Linked DNA regions of Sagittula stellata E-37. The protein of the gene in region 2 interacts with the protein of the main gene of each other region in a pairwise test. Links are inferred from orthologs where the notes say so. Each region holds a gene or a part of one and is shown on either strand. Other genes may lie near its edges.

The links.
Region 1: the proteins of gyrA (region 2) and gyrB interact in binary tests that used the Escherichia coli proteins (3 or more experiments, as listed by UniProt). The link is inferred for Sagittula stellata E-37 from one-to-one orthologs.

What each region holds. Positions count from the first base shown.
Region 1 is NZ_CP155729.1:360,095-366,062, reverse strand. Bases 2,917-5,968 are described here. They hold gyrB (DNA topoisomerase (ATP-hydrolyzing) subunit B), read right to left. Parts: upstream 5,626-5,968; coding sequence 3,208-5,625; downstream 2,917-3,207. Other genes in these bases: recF (DNA replication/repair protein RecF), read right to left, coding at 5,711-5,968. Outside these bases: ABFK29_RS01810 (LysR family transcriptional regulator), read right to left, coding at 1-857; ABFK29_RS01805 (FAD-binding oxidoreductase), read left to right, coding at 906-2,330. UniProt on the Escherichia coli protein: DNA gyrase negatively supercoils closed circular double-stranded DNA in an ATP-dependent manner to maintain chromosomes in an underwound state.
Region 2 is NZ_CP155729.1:2,374,766-2,380,933, forward strand. Bases 1,113-4,364 are described here. They hold gyrA (DNA gyrase subunit A), read right to left. Parts: upstream 4,049-4,364; coding sequence 1,313-4,048; downstream 1,113-1,312. Other genes in these bases: ABFK29_RS11310 (usg protein), read left to right, coding at 4,241-4,364. Also shown: ABFK29_RS11295 (hypothetical protein), read right to left, coding at 1-6; ABFK29_RS11300 (LysR family transcriptional regulator), read right to left, coding at 109-966; more of ABFK29_RS11310, read left to right, coding at 4,365-4,510; ABFK29_RS11315 (transglycosylase domain-containing protein), read right to left, coding at 4,563-6,168. UniProt on the Escherichia coli protein: A type II topoisomerase that negatively supercoils closed circular double-stranded (ds) DNA in an ATP-dependent manner to maintain chromosomes in an underwound state.

The DNA.
Region 1 (5,968 bases), 2.0 Mb from region 2 along the record:
GGCGTGCGTCCGGCCATGCGGCAGCAGGCCACCGGCGGGCTGTCGAAGGGCAGAGCCTTGAGTTCGACGAAGGCGATTTTCTCGCGGCGGATCTGCAGGAAGCGCCCAAAGACGATGCCGATGCCGATGCCGCTTTCGACCATTTGCCGCAGCAGGGTAAAGCTGTTGGTGTCCATCACCTCGCGGACGCTGACACCGCTTTGCATCAGCGCGTCCTCGAGCAGCTGGCGCATCGGGATCGACGTGTCGGGAAAGATCATCTTTTCGCCGTCGATTTCCTGGAGACGGACGCTGCGCAGCCGTGCCAGCGGATGGTCCAGCGAGGTGACCACATAGGTGCGCCGCTTGAGCGTCGCCAGTATCTCTATCTCGGGCGAGGGCGGAAAGTTGTAGCCAAGCGCGATGTCGATATCGCCGTCCTGCATCCGCGTGACGATCTCGCGGGTGTTCTCGACGATGATGGTGAACTTGAGCCCGGGGTGGTTGTAGCCCATGTCTCGCAGGATGCCGGGCAGAAGGTCCGAGGCGAGCACCTCGTTGACGCCCAGCCGCAGGTGCCCGCGCTGCAGGCCCTGAAGCTGGTGGATCTCGTCCTGTGCGATGGTCAGCTCGTTGACCACCGAAGCGCAGCGAAACAGCAGGATCTCGCCGGCCTCGGTCAGCTCGAGCCCGGCGCGGCCCCGGTCGCGACGGAACAGTTCGACGCCAAGCGCAAGTTCGAGGTTCTTGATCTGCTTGCTTACCGCCGAGGGGGCCACGTGCATCTTGTCCGCCGCCTCGCGGAACGACCCGAGCTGGGCGACTTCGATGAAATGCCTCAACCCGGGCAGGCGCCCGAGGATCTTGCTGGGTGGCATCGGGGTCTCCCGCGATCGAACAGTCAAACGTCAAGGAGCGCATCATAGATGGACCGAACCGGCATTCAACCTGACAGTGCGCTGGCGGGCGCGGTGACCGAGCTGGCCGAAGTGCTTGGTCCGAAAGGCATCTTTACGCAGGCCGGCGACCGGGCGCGCTATGCCTCGGACCAGTCCGGCCTTGTGGGCGACACACCGGTTGCCGTGCTGCGTCCGGCAAGCACCGAAGAGGTGTCGCGCGTTCTTGCGATCTGCAGCCGTCACCGCATCGGTGTGGTGCCGCAGGGCGGGCGCACCGGACTTTCGGGCGGGGCCTGCAGCCCGCAGGATGCGGTCGTTCTGTCGACCGAGCGCATGTCGGGCGTCGTCGAGGTCGACCGCGAGGCGATGACCCTCACGGCTTGGGCCGGCACCCCGCTTGAAGCGGTGCAGGAGGCGGCGCGGGCTGCCGACCTCGACTATCCGGTCGACATCGGGGCACGCGGCACGGCCACCATTGGCGGCACCATTGCGACCAACGCGGGCGGTATTCGCGTTTTGCAGCACGGCATGACGCGGCCCAACGTTCTGGGGCTCGAGGCGGTTCTGGCGGACGGGTCTGTGGTGTCCCGGCTCGGAAAGACGGTCAAGGATAACTCCGGTTTCGACCTTAAACAGCTCTTCATCGGCTCCGAGGGCACGCTTGGCGTAGTCACCAAGGCTGTACTGCAACTGCGCCGCCACGTTCCGCAAAGCGCCTTGGCGCTCTTTGCGCTGCCGGACCACGCCTCCGCGCTGGTGTGCCTCACCGCGGCGCGCCAGCGGTTCGGCTCGCGGATCAGGGCCTTCGAGGGAATGTGGCCCGATTACTGGAACTTCGTCTGCCACCAGACCGCCCTGGCAACTGCGCCGTTGGCGGGGCAGCACGGGTTCTATCTGCTGGTGGAGATCGAAGCGGCCTCGACGCAGACCGAGGAGGAGCTTGAAGCGTTCTTCGCGGACCTTTTCGAGCGAGGTGTGTTCGAGGACGGTGTGCTGGCCAAGTCCCTGGCAGAGATGCGCGCGCTTTGGTCCGTGCGCGAAGCAGTTGGAGAAGTCGATGACGACTTCGGGCACCACATCAACTTTGACATCGGCGTGTCGCCGTCGGCCCTGGGCAACTTCTGTGACGCCGCCGATTCGGTTCTTGCCGAGCTGCCCGAGGCTGTCGGAGTGTTAAAAGTGGGGCACGTCGGGGACGGCAACGTCCATCTGCTCGTGGCGCATGACGGCAGTGCCGCAGCGGAAGAGCGGATCGAGGCCGCGATCTATGGCTTGCTGCGGGATTGGCAGGGGGCGGTCACCGCGGAGCATGGGGTCGGCCGGATCAAGGCACGCTGGTTGGGCCATTGCCGCACGCCGGAGGAACTTGCGCTCATGCGCGGCCTCAAGACTCAAATGGACCCGCTTGGCATCCTCAACCCATCCGTTCTGTTTCGGGATACGGAGATCTGAAGACGAGATAGCCGCCACACATATGGCGCGACAGATGGCGTGCAGGCAGCATATCAGGTCCTCGCGACGGACTACGCCACCGCGAGGGTGGGAGGTGATCTTGTGGCCTAAGTCGGATCGAAGTAGCCGGTAAACGATTTCCTTTATCTTCCTTGAAAATGTGGGTCCGCTTTGAGGCAATGCGAAGGCTACCACATTGGCTGCTGCAACAGCACGGCCCCCACTGGCGACCCATGGGCCTTCGCAGCCGCAATGAAATCGCGCATTCGAAGCTAGCGGCGGCTTGGTCCCGCGTTCGGGACCTTCCGCCCTCGACCGGGTTCGCAAACGCAGCGAATAGTGGCTTCGGTGGAGCTGTGGTGAAGCGCTGTCGATCGCACTGGATGACCGCGTAGGGCAGTTTCTTGCAGTCAGATCGTTCGCCCAAAGGCAGGGAATACGATCAGGACTATTAGGATGGCGATCAGAAACGCAATATTGGGGTCCAAGTCTGGCATCAGGCACCTCTTTCGCGAACTCGGGAATGAGGCACATAAAATCCAGTCAAATCAAGACCGCGGCCGCAATTGAGGGTTACGTGCGCTCCCTGCGGTCGCCAAGCCGGTTTTTAACGCTGAGCCGAAGCTCAAGTTCATCCTGCTGAGAAGTAGGCCGCTGCCTCGGTTGATGTTCAATACACATCAACCGAGGCAGAAAGGCAAAGCTCTTTCGTTTTGCAGACGCTGTCCTACGCGCCTGCGCGAAGCAGTCCAAAAAATCGCAACGGCCAAGATTTCAAAATAACCATCTGAAAGACATAGGAAACGCTGTCACGCTCCGACCCGGTCACGCGAAAAACTATGCACACCGCAAAAACTACGCGCGCGCCTACACCCGCTCAGAAGTCCAGATTCTCCACTGACAGCGCGTTCTGCTGGATGAAGTCGCGGCGCGGTTCTACCACGTCGCCCATCAACTTGGTGAACAGATCGTCAGCTTCAGTCATGTCGTCGATCGTGACCTGCAGCAGCGTTCTGGCGTTCGGGTCCAGCGTGGTTTCCCACAACTGATCGGGGTTCATTTCGCCCAGTCCCTTGTACCGTTGCAGCGACAGTCCCTTTTCGCCCTCTTCCAAGATCGCCTTGAGAAGTTCGAGCGGGCCATGGATCAGCTGTCTGCGGTCCTTGCGCTCAAGCGTCGCAGGGCTTCCGTAGACGGCTTGCAGGCTCTCGGTCAGGGTGCCGGTCCGCCGCGCTTCGCCGGAGCGCAGCATCGGGCCGTCGAGTGTCCGCACCTCCTCGACGCCGCGCAGGATACGGGCGAGACGGACCCCTTTGTCCTGCGTGATCCGGCCGATCCAGCCGCGCTCATACTCGAGGGCCACAAGGTCGAGACGTGCGGCCACCTTGTCGGCCACGCCCTGCAGGTCGGAATCCACCGCACCCGGCACGAATGCCCCGGCAATGGCAGCCTGTTCGAGGATGTGTCGCGGGTAGTGCGTCGGGAAAGCGTCAAGGACACGCTTCAACTGGCGGGCTTCCTCCACCACGCGCACGAGATCCTGACCGACGATCACTTCGCCGTTGCCCTGAAAAAGCTGTGCGTTCTCGATGCCTTGCTGGATGAGGTAGTCCTCAAGCGCGGTTTGGTCCTTCAGGTAGACCTCCGACTTTCCGCGCGCGACTTTGTAAAGCGGCGGCTGCGCGATGTAGAGATACCCCCCTTCGATGAGTTCCGGCATCTGGCGATAGAAGAACGTAAGCAGAAGCGTGCGGATGTGGGCACCGTCCACGTCCGCGTCGGTCATGATGATGATCTTGTGGTAGCGCAGCTTGGAGATGTTGAATTCGTCCCGGCCGATCCCGGTTCCAAGCGCCATCACAAGGTTGCCGATTTCCTGGCTGCCGAGCATCCGGTCGAACCGGGCACGTTCCACGTTCAGGATCTTGCCGCGCAGGGGCAGGATGGCTTGCGTCCGCCGATCTCGCCCTGTCTGGGCAGAGCCGCCGGCGGAGTCACCCTCGACCAGAAAGAGTTCGGTCTTTGAGGCGTCCTTCTCCGAACAATCCTTCAGCTTGGCGGCATTGAACGAGACGTCCATCGCCGTCTTGCGGCGGGTCAGTTCCCGCGCCTTGCGGGCAGCTTCACGGGCCATGGCGGCCTCGATGATCTTGCCGGTGATCTGCTTGGCTTCGTTCGGATTCTCCTCGAACCACTCGCCCAGTTTCTCGTTCATCAGGGATTCCACCGCCGGGCGAACCTCCGACGACACCAGCTTGTCCTTGGTTTGGCTGGAGAACTTTGGATCGGGCACCTTCACGGACAGGACAGCGGTCAGCCCTTCGCGGGCGTCATCGCCGGTGAAGTTGATCTTCTCCCGCTTCGCAATTCCGCTTTCCTGCGCGTATTTCTGCAACTGACGGGTCAGCGCGCCCCGGAAGCCGGCCAAGTGCGTGCCGCCGTCGCGCTGCGGGATGTTGTTTGTAAAGGGCAGGACGTTCTCGTGGTAGCTGTCGTTCCACCACATCGCCACTTCGACACCGATGCCGTCCTTCTCGCCCTCCATGTAAATCGGGTCCGGCATGACGGCCTGCTTCGACCGGTCGAGATACTTGACGAATTCACGCACCCCGCCCTCGTAGTGCAACTCGATGTGCAGCGGTTCCGCGGGACGATCGTCATCGAGGATGATCCGCACGCCGGAGTTCAGGAACGCCAGTTCGCGCAGGCGCTTTTCCAGCGTGTGGAAATCGTAGTCGAGGTTGGAGAAGGTGTCCGTGGACGCAAGGAAACGCACCTCTGTCCCCTGCTCGCCCTCGGCATCGCCTACGACGCGCAGGTGTTCCGAGGTCTCGCCATGCTCGAACTTGGCGTAGTGTTCCTTGCCGTTGCGCCAGATGCGCAGCTCCAGCCAGACCGAAAGCGCGTTCACGACCGAGACGCCCACGCCGTGCAGACCGCCCGACACCTTGTAGGAGTTCTGATCGAACTTACCGCCCGCGTGCAGCTGGGTCATGATGACTTCGGCGGCAGAGACGCCTTCTTCGGCGTGGATATCGGTGGGAATACCGCGCCCGTTGTCGCGCACGGACACACTGGAATCCGCGTGGATCTTCACGTGAACGTAGTCCGCGTGTTTGGCCAAAGCCTCGTCGATGCCGTTGTCCACGACCTCGTAAACCATGTGGTGCAGACCCGAACCGTCATCCGTGTCGCCGATGTACATGCCGGGACGCTTGCGGACCGCTTCCAAGCCCTTGAGAACCTTGATGGAATCGGCGCCGTATTCGTATGCTTCGCTCGGCTGGTCGGACATGCCCATTTCCCTTGTTATTTTGCCCCGATTTATAGACTCCGGGGCCGGGATTGTCACGTCTCAGACACAAGATTTGGTATAAAGTTCAGGGTTTTGAAACTACGGATCCGGAGGGTCCGTCAGAGACCTCTAACGCCTGCGCCCTGTCGCCCAGTTCCGCGAAAAGTTCCGGTCCCGTCCCGGTCATCCACGCCTGCGCGCCAAGGGCGCAAATCTCGTCGAACAGGGCGGCGCGGCGGCCCGCGTCGAGATGTGCGGCGACTTCGTCCAGCAGCAGGATCGGCGGATGCCCTTCGTCCGCTGCCAGTGCCCGGGCGTTCGACAGGATGAGCGAGATCAGCAG
Region 2 (6,168 bases):
TGCCATGAATTCTGCCTGCTCGCATTTATTGCTTTGTTAAAAACACTGAATCATCTTTAGCGTGTTTTCAACTGCAGGATGAGTAAACCCGACGTTGCAGAAATGAAATTACTCTGCGGCGGCGCGTTCGGAGAGCGTTGTCTCGTTGTCCTGGAAACAGCCCAGCACGTAATCCACGGTGTTGCGGATCACAGGATCGTCGCGGCGGGTCTCGTGGTAGAACATCCACACTTCGATGATGTGCGGCGGGCTGTCGGGATCGAAGACGACCAGCTCCGGATCGTGCAGTCCGATCACGTCGGGCAGGGGGCCGGCGTAACCCGCGGACTTGATAACCCCCGCGACGGCGTCCGCGCCGCTCAACCGGACCTTCGGCGGCTTGTCGAAGGCGTCGAAACCGAAGCGCTGGAACGACACATTGTCGAGCCGCGCGCTGTAGCCCGCCCAATGCTGCGGCTCCGGCACGTCGACCGGCCGGTAGAGACGGGCCGCCAGCCGCCCGATCCGCCGCGTCACGACGCGGCCGTCGGCGGGACGGTTCAGCTGGACGACGATGTCATGATCGCCGAGACCGTCCTTGAAGAAACGGTCGGTCAGGTGCAGCTCGATGCCGTCGAGCAGGTCGTTGTAGCGGCCCATGCCGGGGATCAGGATGTGGCGCGCGATGAAGGGCACGGCACCCAGCTTCACACGGACCGGCGCGGTGTCTTTGCCGACCTTGGCATGCAACGCGGTCTGGATCTGGCCGTCGAACGTCTGGGCGACCTGGATCAGGTCCTTCACCGCTTCGGACGGCTGCCAACCCCCGGGCGTCTTGACGAAGGCCGCTTCACCGAGCGCCTCGGACAGCCTGTCGATGCGGCGCGACACCGTCGCGGTGTTGGTGCCCAGCATCATTGCCGCCGCCTTCATGGTGCCGGTGCGGGCCAGCGCCACCAGAAACCTGAGGTCGTCCCAATTTTCCATAGCAGTTCCCCGAAGGTAAGCCTGACAAGATGCGGGATATCGACCCGGGTGCAGGAAACACTCCAGCCAAGACGGCGGGCGCCTATTAACCTTTAGGTAGATCATGCCAGTTACGCAATGACGAGCTTGCGAAAAGAGGGGGCGAGATCAGTCTCGAAAGTATAGGTTCATGTGGCTGATTTCATTATCCAAACCACCTGCACTCCAAAGGTTAACGTAGTGTTAACTACGCCCATAGGTTGAATCTGCTCCTTAAACGGCTGGCACCTGAACGAAAATCGGCCCGGCGCAGGGCCGGGCCGCGATCTGTTTTCGCAGAGTCAGGAAGGGGTGGAAGGACGGGGCGTCAGTCGTCGCCGGAGGCCTCGGGCTCTTCGTCGGCCTGATCGGCAATCCACGCCACCGAAACCACCGTTTCCTCTGCACCCGTGTTGAACACCCGCACGCCGCCCGCACTGCGCGACCGGAACGAGATGCCGTCCACCGGCACCCGGATCGATTGGCCGGTCGAGGTCGCCAGCATGATCTGGTCGCCCTGTTCCACCGGGAAAGAGGCCACGATGTCGCCGCCGCGCATGGATTTCTCCCACGCCGTGACACCCTGGCCACCACGTCCGCGCACAGGGTAGTCGTGCGACGACGACAGCTTGCCCAGGCCCCGCGCGGTGATCGTCAGGATCAGGTTCTCCGCCGCCGACATCTCGGCGTAGCGCTCCTGCTCCAGAGGCGCATCCGCATTGCCGTCCTCGTCGCTGCCCTCGTCCTCCGTCACGCCGGCCATCAGGCGGCGCATCTTCAGATAGCTGGCCCGTTCGTCCGACTCCGCCTCGAAGTGGCGGATCACCGACATCGACACGACCTCGTCGCCGTTTTTCAGACGGATGCCCCGGACCCCGGTGGAATTGCGCGAATTGAAGACCCGCACCTCCGGCACCGGGAAGCGGATCGCCCGGCCGGAGTTCGTGACCAGCATCACGTCGTCCTCCTCCGAACAGATGCGCGCGTTGATCAGGCGGGTGTTCTCGTCCTCGCCCTCGAACTTCATCGCGATCTTGCCGTTGCGCATGACGTTGGTGAAATCCGACAACCGGTTGCGCCGGACAGAACCCTTGGAGGTCGCGAACACGATCTGCAAATCGTCCCATTCGTCCTCGTCCCGGTCGACGGGCATGATCGCGGCGATCGACACGCCTGTCGGGATCGGCAGGATGTTGACGATCGCCTTGCCCTTCGACGTGCGCCCGCCCAGCGGCAGGCGCCAGGTCTTCAGCTTGTAGACCATGCCGTCCGTGGTGAAGAACAGAAGCTGCGTGTGCGTGTTGGCGACGAACAGCGTCGTGACGACGTCGTCCTCCTTCAGCCCGCCGCCGGACAGCCCCTTTCCGCCGCGCTTCTGCGCGCGGAAGTCGGCCAGCGCCGTGCGCTTGATGTAGCCGCCCGCGGTGACGGTCACGACCATGTCCTCACGCTCGATCAGGTCCTCGTCGTCCATGTCGCCGGCCCAGTCGACGATCTCCGTGCGGCGCGGCACGGCGAACTCTTCACGGATGGCGGTCATCTCCTCGCGGATGATGCCCATGATCCGCTCGCGGCTGGACAGGATTTCGAGGTAGTCCTTGATCTTGGCGGCCAGGTCTTCCAGCTCGTCCGTGACTTCCTTGACACCGATCTGGGTCAGGCGCTGCAGCCGCAGGTCGAGAATCGCGCGCGCCTGGGTTTCGGACAGGTTGTAGGTGCCGTCCTCGTTGGCCTTGTGGGTCGGATCGTCGATCAGCGCGATGTAGGGTAGGATGTCCTGCGCGGGCCAGCGCCGCTCCATCAGCCGCTGCCGGGCCTCCGGCGCGTCGGCGGACGACCGGATCGTCGCGACGACCTCGTCGACGTTGGAGACGGCCACCGCCAGACCGCACAGCACGTGCGACCGCTCCCGCGCCTTGCGGAGCAGGTAGGCGGTGCGGCGGGCGATCACGTCTTCGCGGAAGTCGAGGAAGGCCGAAAGGAACCCGCGCAGCGTCAACTGCTCCGGCTTGCCGCCGTTCAGCGCCAGCATGTTGCAGCCAAAGGACGTCTGCATCGGCGTAAAGCGGTAAAGCTGGTTCAGTACCACCTCGGCGGTGGCGTCGCGCTTCAGCTCCACCACAACCCGCACGCCGTCGCGGTCGGATTCGTCCTGAACGTGCGCGATGCCCTCGATCTTCTTGTCACGCGCCGCCTCGGCGATGCGCTCGATCATCGTGGCCTTGTTCACCTGATAGGGGATGGCGCTGATGACGATGGCATAGCGGTCCTTGCGGATCTCCTCGACCGTGGTTGCGGCCCGGATGATGACCGACCCGCGCCCTTCGAGGTAGGCCTTCCGCGCACCGGACCGGCCCAGCATGAGGCCCCCGGTGGGGAAGTCCGGACCCTTGACCCACTCCATCAGATCTTCGGAACTGAGGTCGGGGTTGTCCATCAGCGCCAGCGTCGCGTCGATGACCTCGCCAAGGTTGTGCGGCGGGATGCGCGTCGCCATACCGACGGCGATACCCTCGGCGCCGTTGACCAGCACGTTGGGAAAGCGCGCGGGCAGGACCGTCGGTTCGCGTTCCTTGCCGTCGTAGTTGTCCTGGAAATCGACGGTGTCCTTGTCGATGTCGCTCAGCAGTTGCAGCGCCGACTTGGCCAGACGGCTTTCGGTGTAACGCATGGCCGCCGGCGGATCGCCGTCCATGGAGCCGAAGTTGCCCTGGCCGTCGATCAGCGGCAGCGACATGGAAAAGTCCTGCGCCATGCGGACCAGCGCGTCGTAGATCGCGGAATCGCCGTGCGGGTGGTAGTTGCCCATCACCTCGCCAACGGATTTCGCCGACTTCCGATACGACTTGTCGGGCGTGTAACCGCCTTCGTGCATGGCAAAGAGGATGCGCCGGTGCACAGGTTTTAGACCGTCGCGCAGATCCGGAATCGCCCGGCTCACGATCACGCTCATCGCGTAATCGAGATAGCTCGACTTCATCTCGTTTTCGATGGAGATCGAGGGGCCGCTGTGGCTCGGACGATTTTCTTCTTCGTTTTCAGGTGGTTCGGGCGTATCGGTCACGTCTGGGGCCTGTCCGTCGTTCTGCCATATCTTGTTGGCGCATCTATATCAGATGCAGGATATGGGGTGCAATGCCGCCGGGGGCGGTGGTTTTGGCAGCCACTGGATATGACTGCTAACACACTGTTTTCATTGAAAAGTAATAACGCCCTCGGCACCATGCTCTTACGGCAAACTCCAAGGGCAAACAAGATGCAGATGACCGAAACCGAAATGATGTTGAAAGGCTACGGGCTGACCACGGCAGAGATCTTCTATCGCATGCCGGACTACCGCAATGTGCTGAACACCTTCGTCTGGCAGGACTACGATCTGGCGCCGGACCATCCCAGACTGTTCGGCTTCATCGAGTTCTGGCAGGACAGCATAGAGGGTCCGCTGCATTCCATCCGTTTCACCCACCGCAAGATGATCTCGCCCGGGGAATGGCGCAACGTGGTCGGCGAGTTCCGTTACCACTAGGACCGGCAGACGGGCGGCACGCGACCGCCCAACCCCCATAACGCTTCAACCTTTACTGCGTGCAGATTTCCCGCGGTCCGCCGCCATAGGGCTGGAACGTGCAGTCGGCTTCCCGGAACGACCGGTAGGCGCGTTTACAGGCTCGGACGTCGCACTGCTGCTGCGCGGTGGTCTGCCCGGCGGTATCCGCCAACGACCGGATCATGAGGTCGCGCAACCCGCTGACGTCGCCGGTCCGCAGTTCCCGCTCCATCGTGCGGCGCAGGTCGTCGATGTCCTTGCCCCGCACCTGTCCGTCGGCCTCGATCCGCGACAGGGCGGCCCCCAACACAGTTTCCAGTTCGGAACGCGACGCGTCTTCGGTATCGCGCGGCACGGGCCGCACGGCTGCGGCAACCGCCGGCGCGCCCGTTTCGTCCGAGCCCGAGGTCGCCGGGGGCTCTGCCACTTGCGGAAGGCGGACGTCCATGCCCTGCGCCGCCGTCAGGAAGTCCGACCAGATCTCCGCCGGTAGCGACCCCCCGGTGACTTCGTCCATGGGCGAATTGTCGTCGTTGCCGACCCAGACGCCGACGATCAGCGCATCGTTCCAGCCGACGAACAGCGCGTCGCGGAAGTTCTGGCTGGTGCCGGTCTTGCCCACTGCGCCGGGCACGTCCGCCACCGCCTTGCCGGTGCCGTCCGTGACAACGGCCCGCAGCAAACCCGCCATGTCCGCGCGTGCGTTCATCAACTCTGCGGTGCGCCCGGTCGTCTCCGGTATCTTCCATTTCAGCGGATAGTAGGTCCGGTCGGTGCCCGCCGTGATCCCGCTGACGAAATGCGTCTCGAACGGCGCGCGCCCGGTCGCTATGGCGCCATAGGCTGCCGTCAGCTCCAGCAACGACACACCCGAAGCGCCAAGCGCGACAGAGGGGGTCTCGGACAATTCGGCGTCGATGCCCAGAAGCCGCGCGGTCTTCACCACATTGCCGATGCCCACGTCCATGGCCAGCCGAACCGCCGCCGCGTTCATCGACTTCGCAAACGACGTGGCCATCGGAACGTCGCCGTGGAACCGGCCGCCGAAGTTTTCGGGCGCATAGCCGTCGATGTCGATGGGACGGTCGGAAATCTTCGTGCCCGGGCGGTAGCCGTCGGCCAGCGCGGTCAGGTACACGAAGGTCTTGAAGGTCGATCCCGGCTGCCTCTGCGCCTGCGTGGCCCTGTTGAACTGGCTCACCTGGTAGTCCTTGCCGCCAACCAGCGCCGCGACACTGCCGTCGGGGCGCAGCGCCACCAGCGCCGCCTCCATCGGGAGGCCCGCCATCCGGTCCTGCACCGCGCGCTCTGCCAGCCGTTGAAGCTCCGGGTCGAGCGTCGTGCGCAGCGCCGACGCGCCCGAGAAACGCGCCGCAAGGGACGCGCCCTCGCGCGCCGCGATGTCCGCGAACCAGCCGCCATAGGGCCGCTCGCCCGAGGAGGGTGCCATCACGGTCAGCTCGGCCAGGGCGGCGTTGGCGGCGTTCTCGTCGATGCTGCCGCTCGACACCATCGCGCGGATCACCACCTGTGCCCGGTCGCGCGCCGCGTCCATGTCGTTGCGCGGGTTGACGACCGAAGGTGCCTGTATCGAGGCCGCCAGAAGCGCGCTTTCCGCGAGGCTCAGATCCTCGATC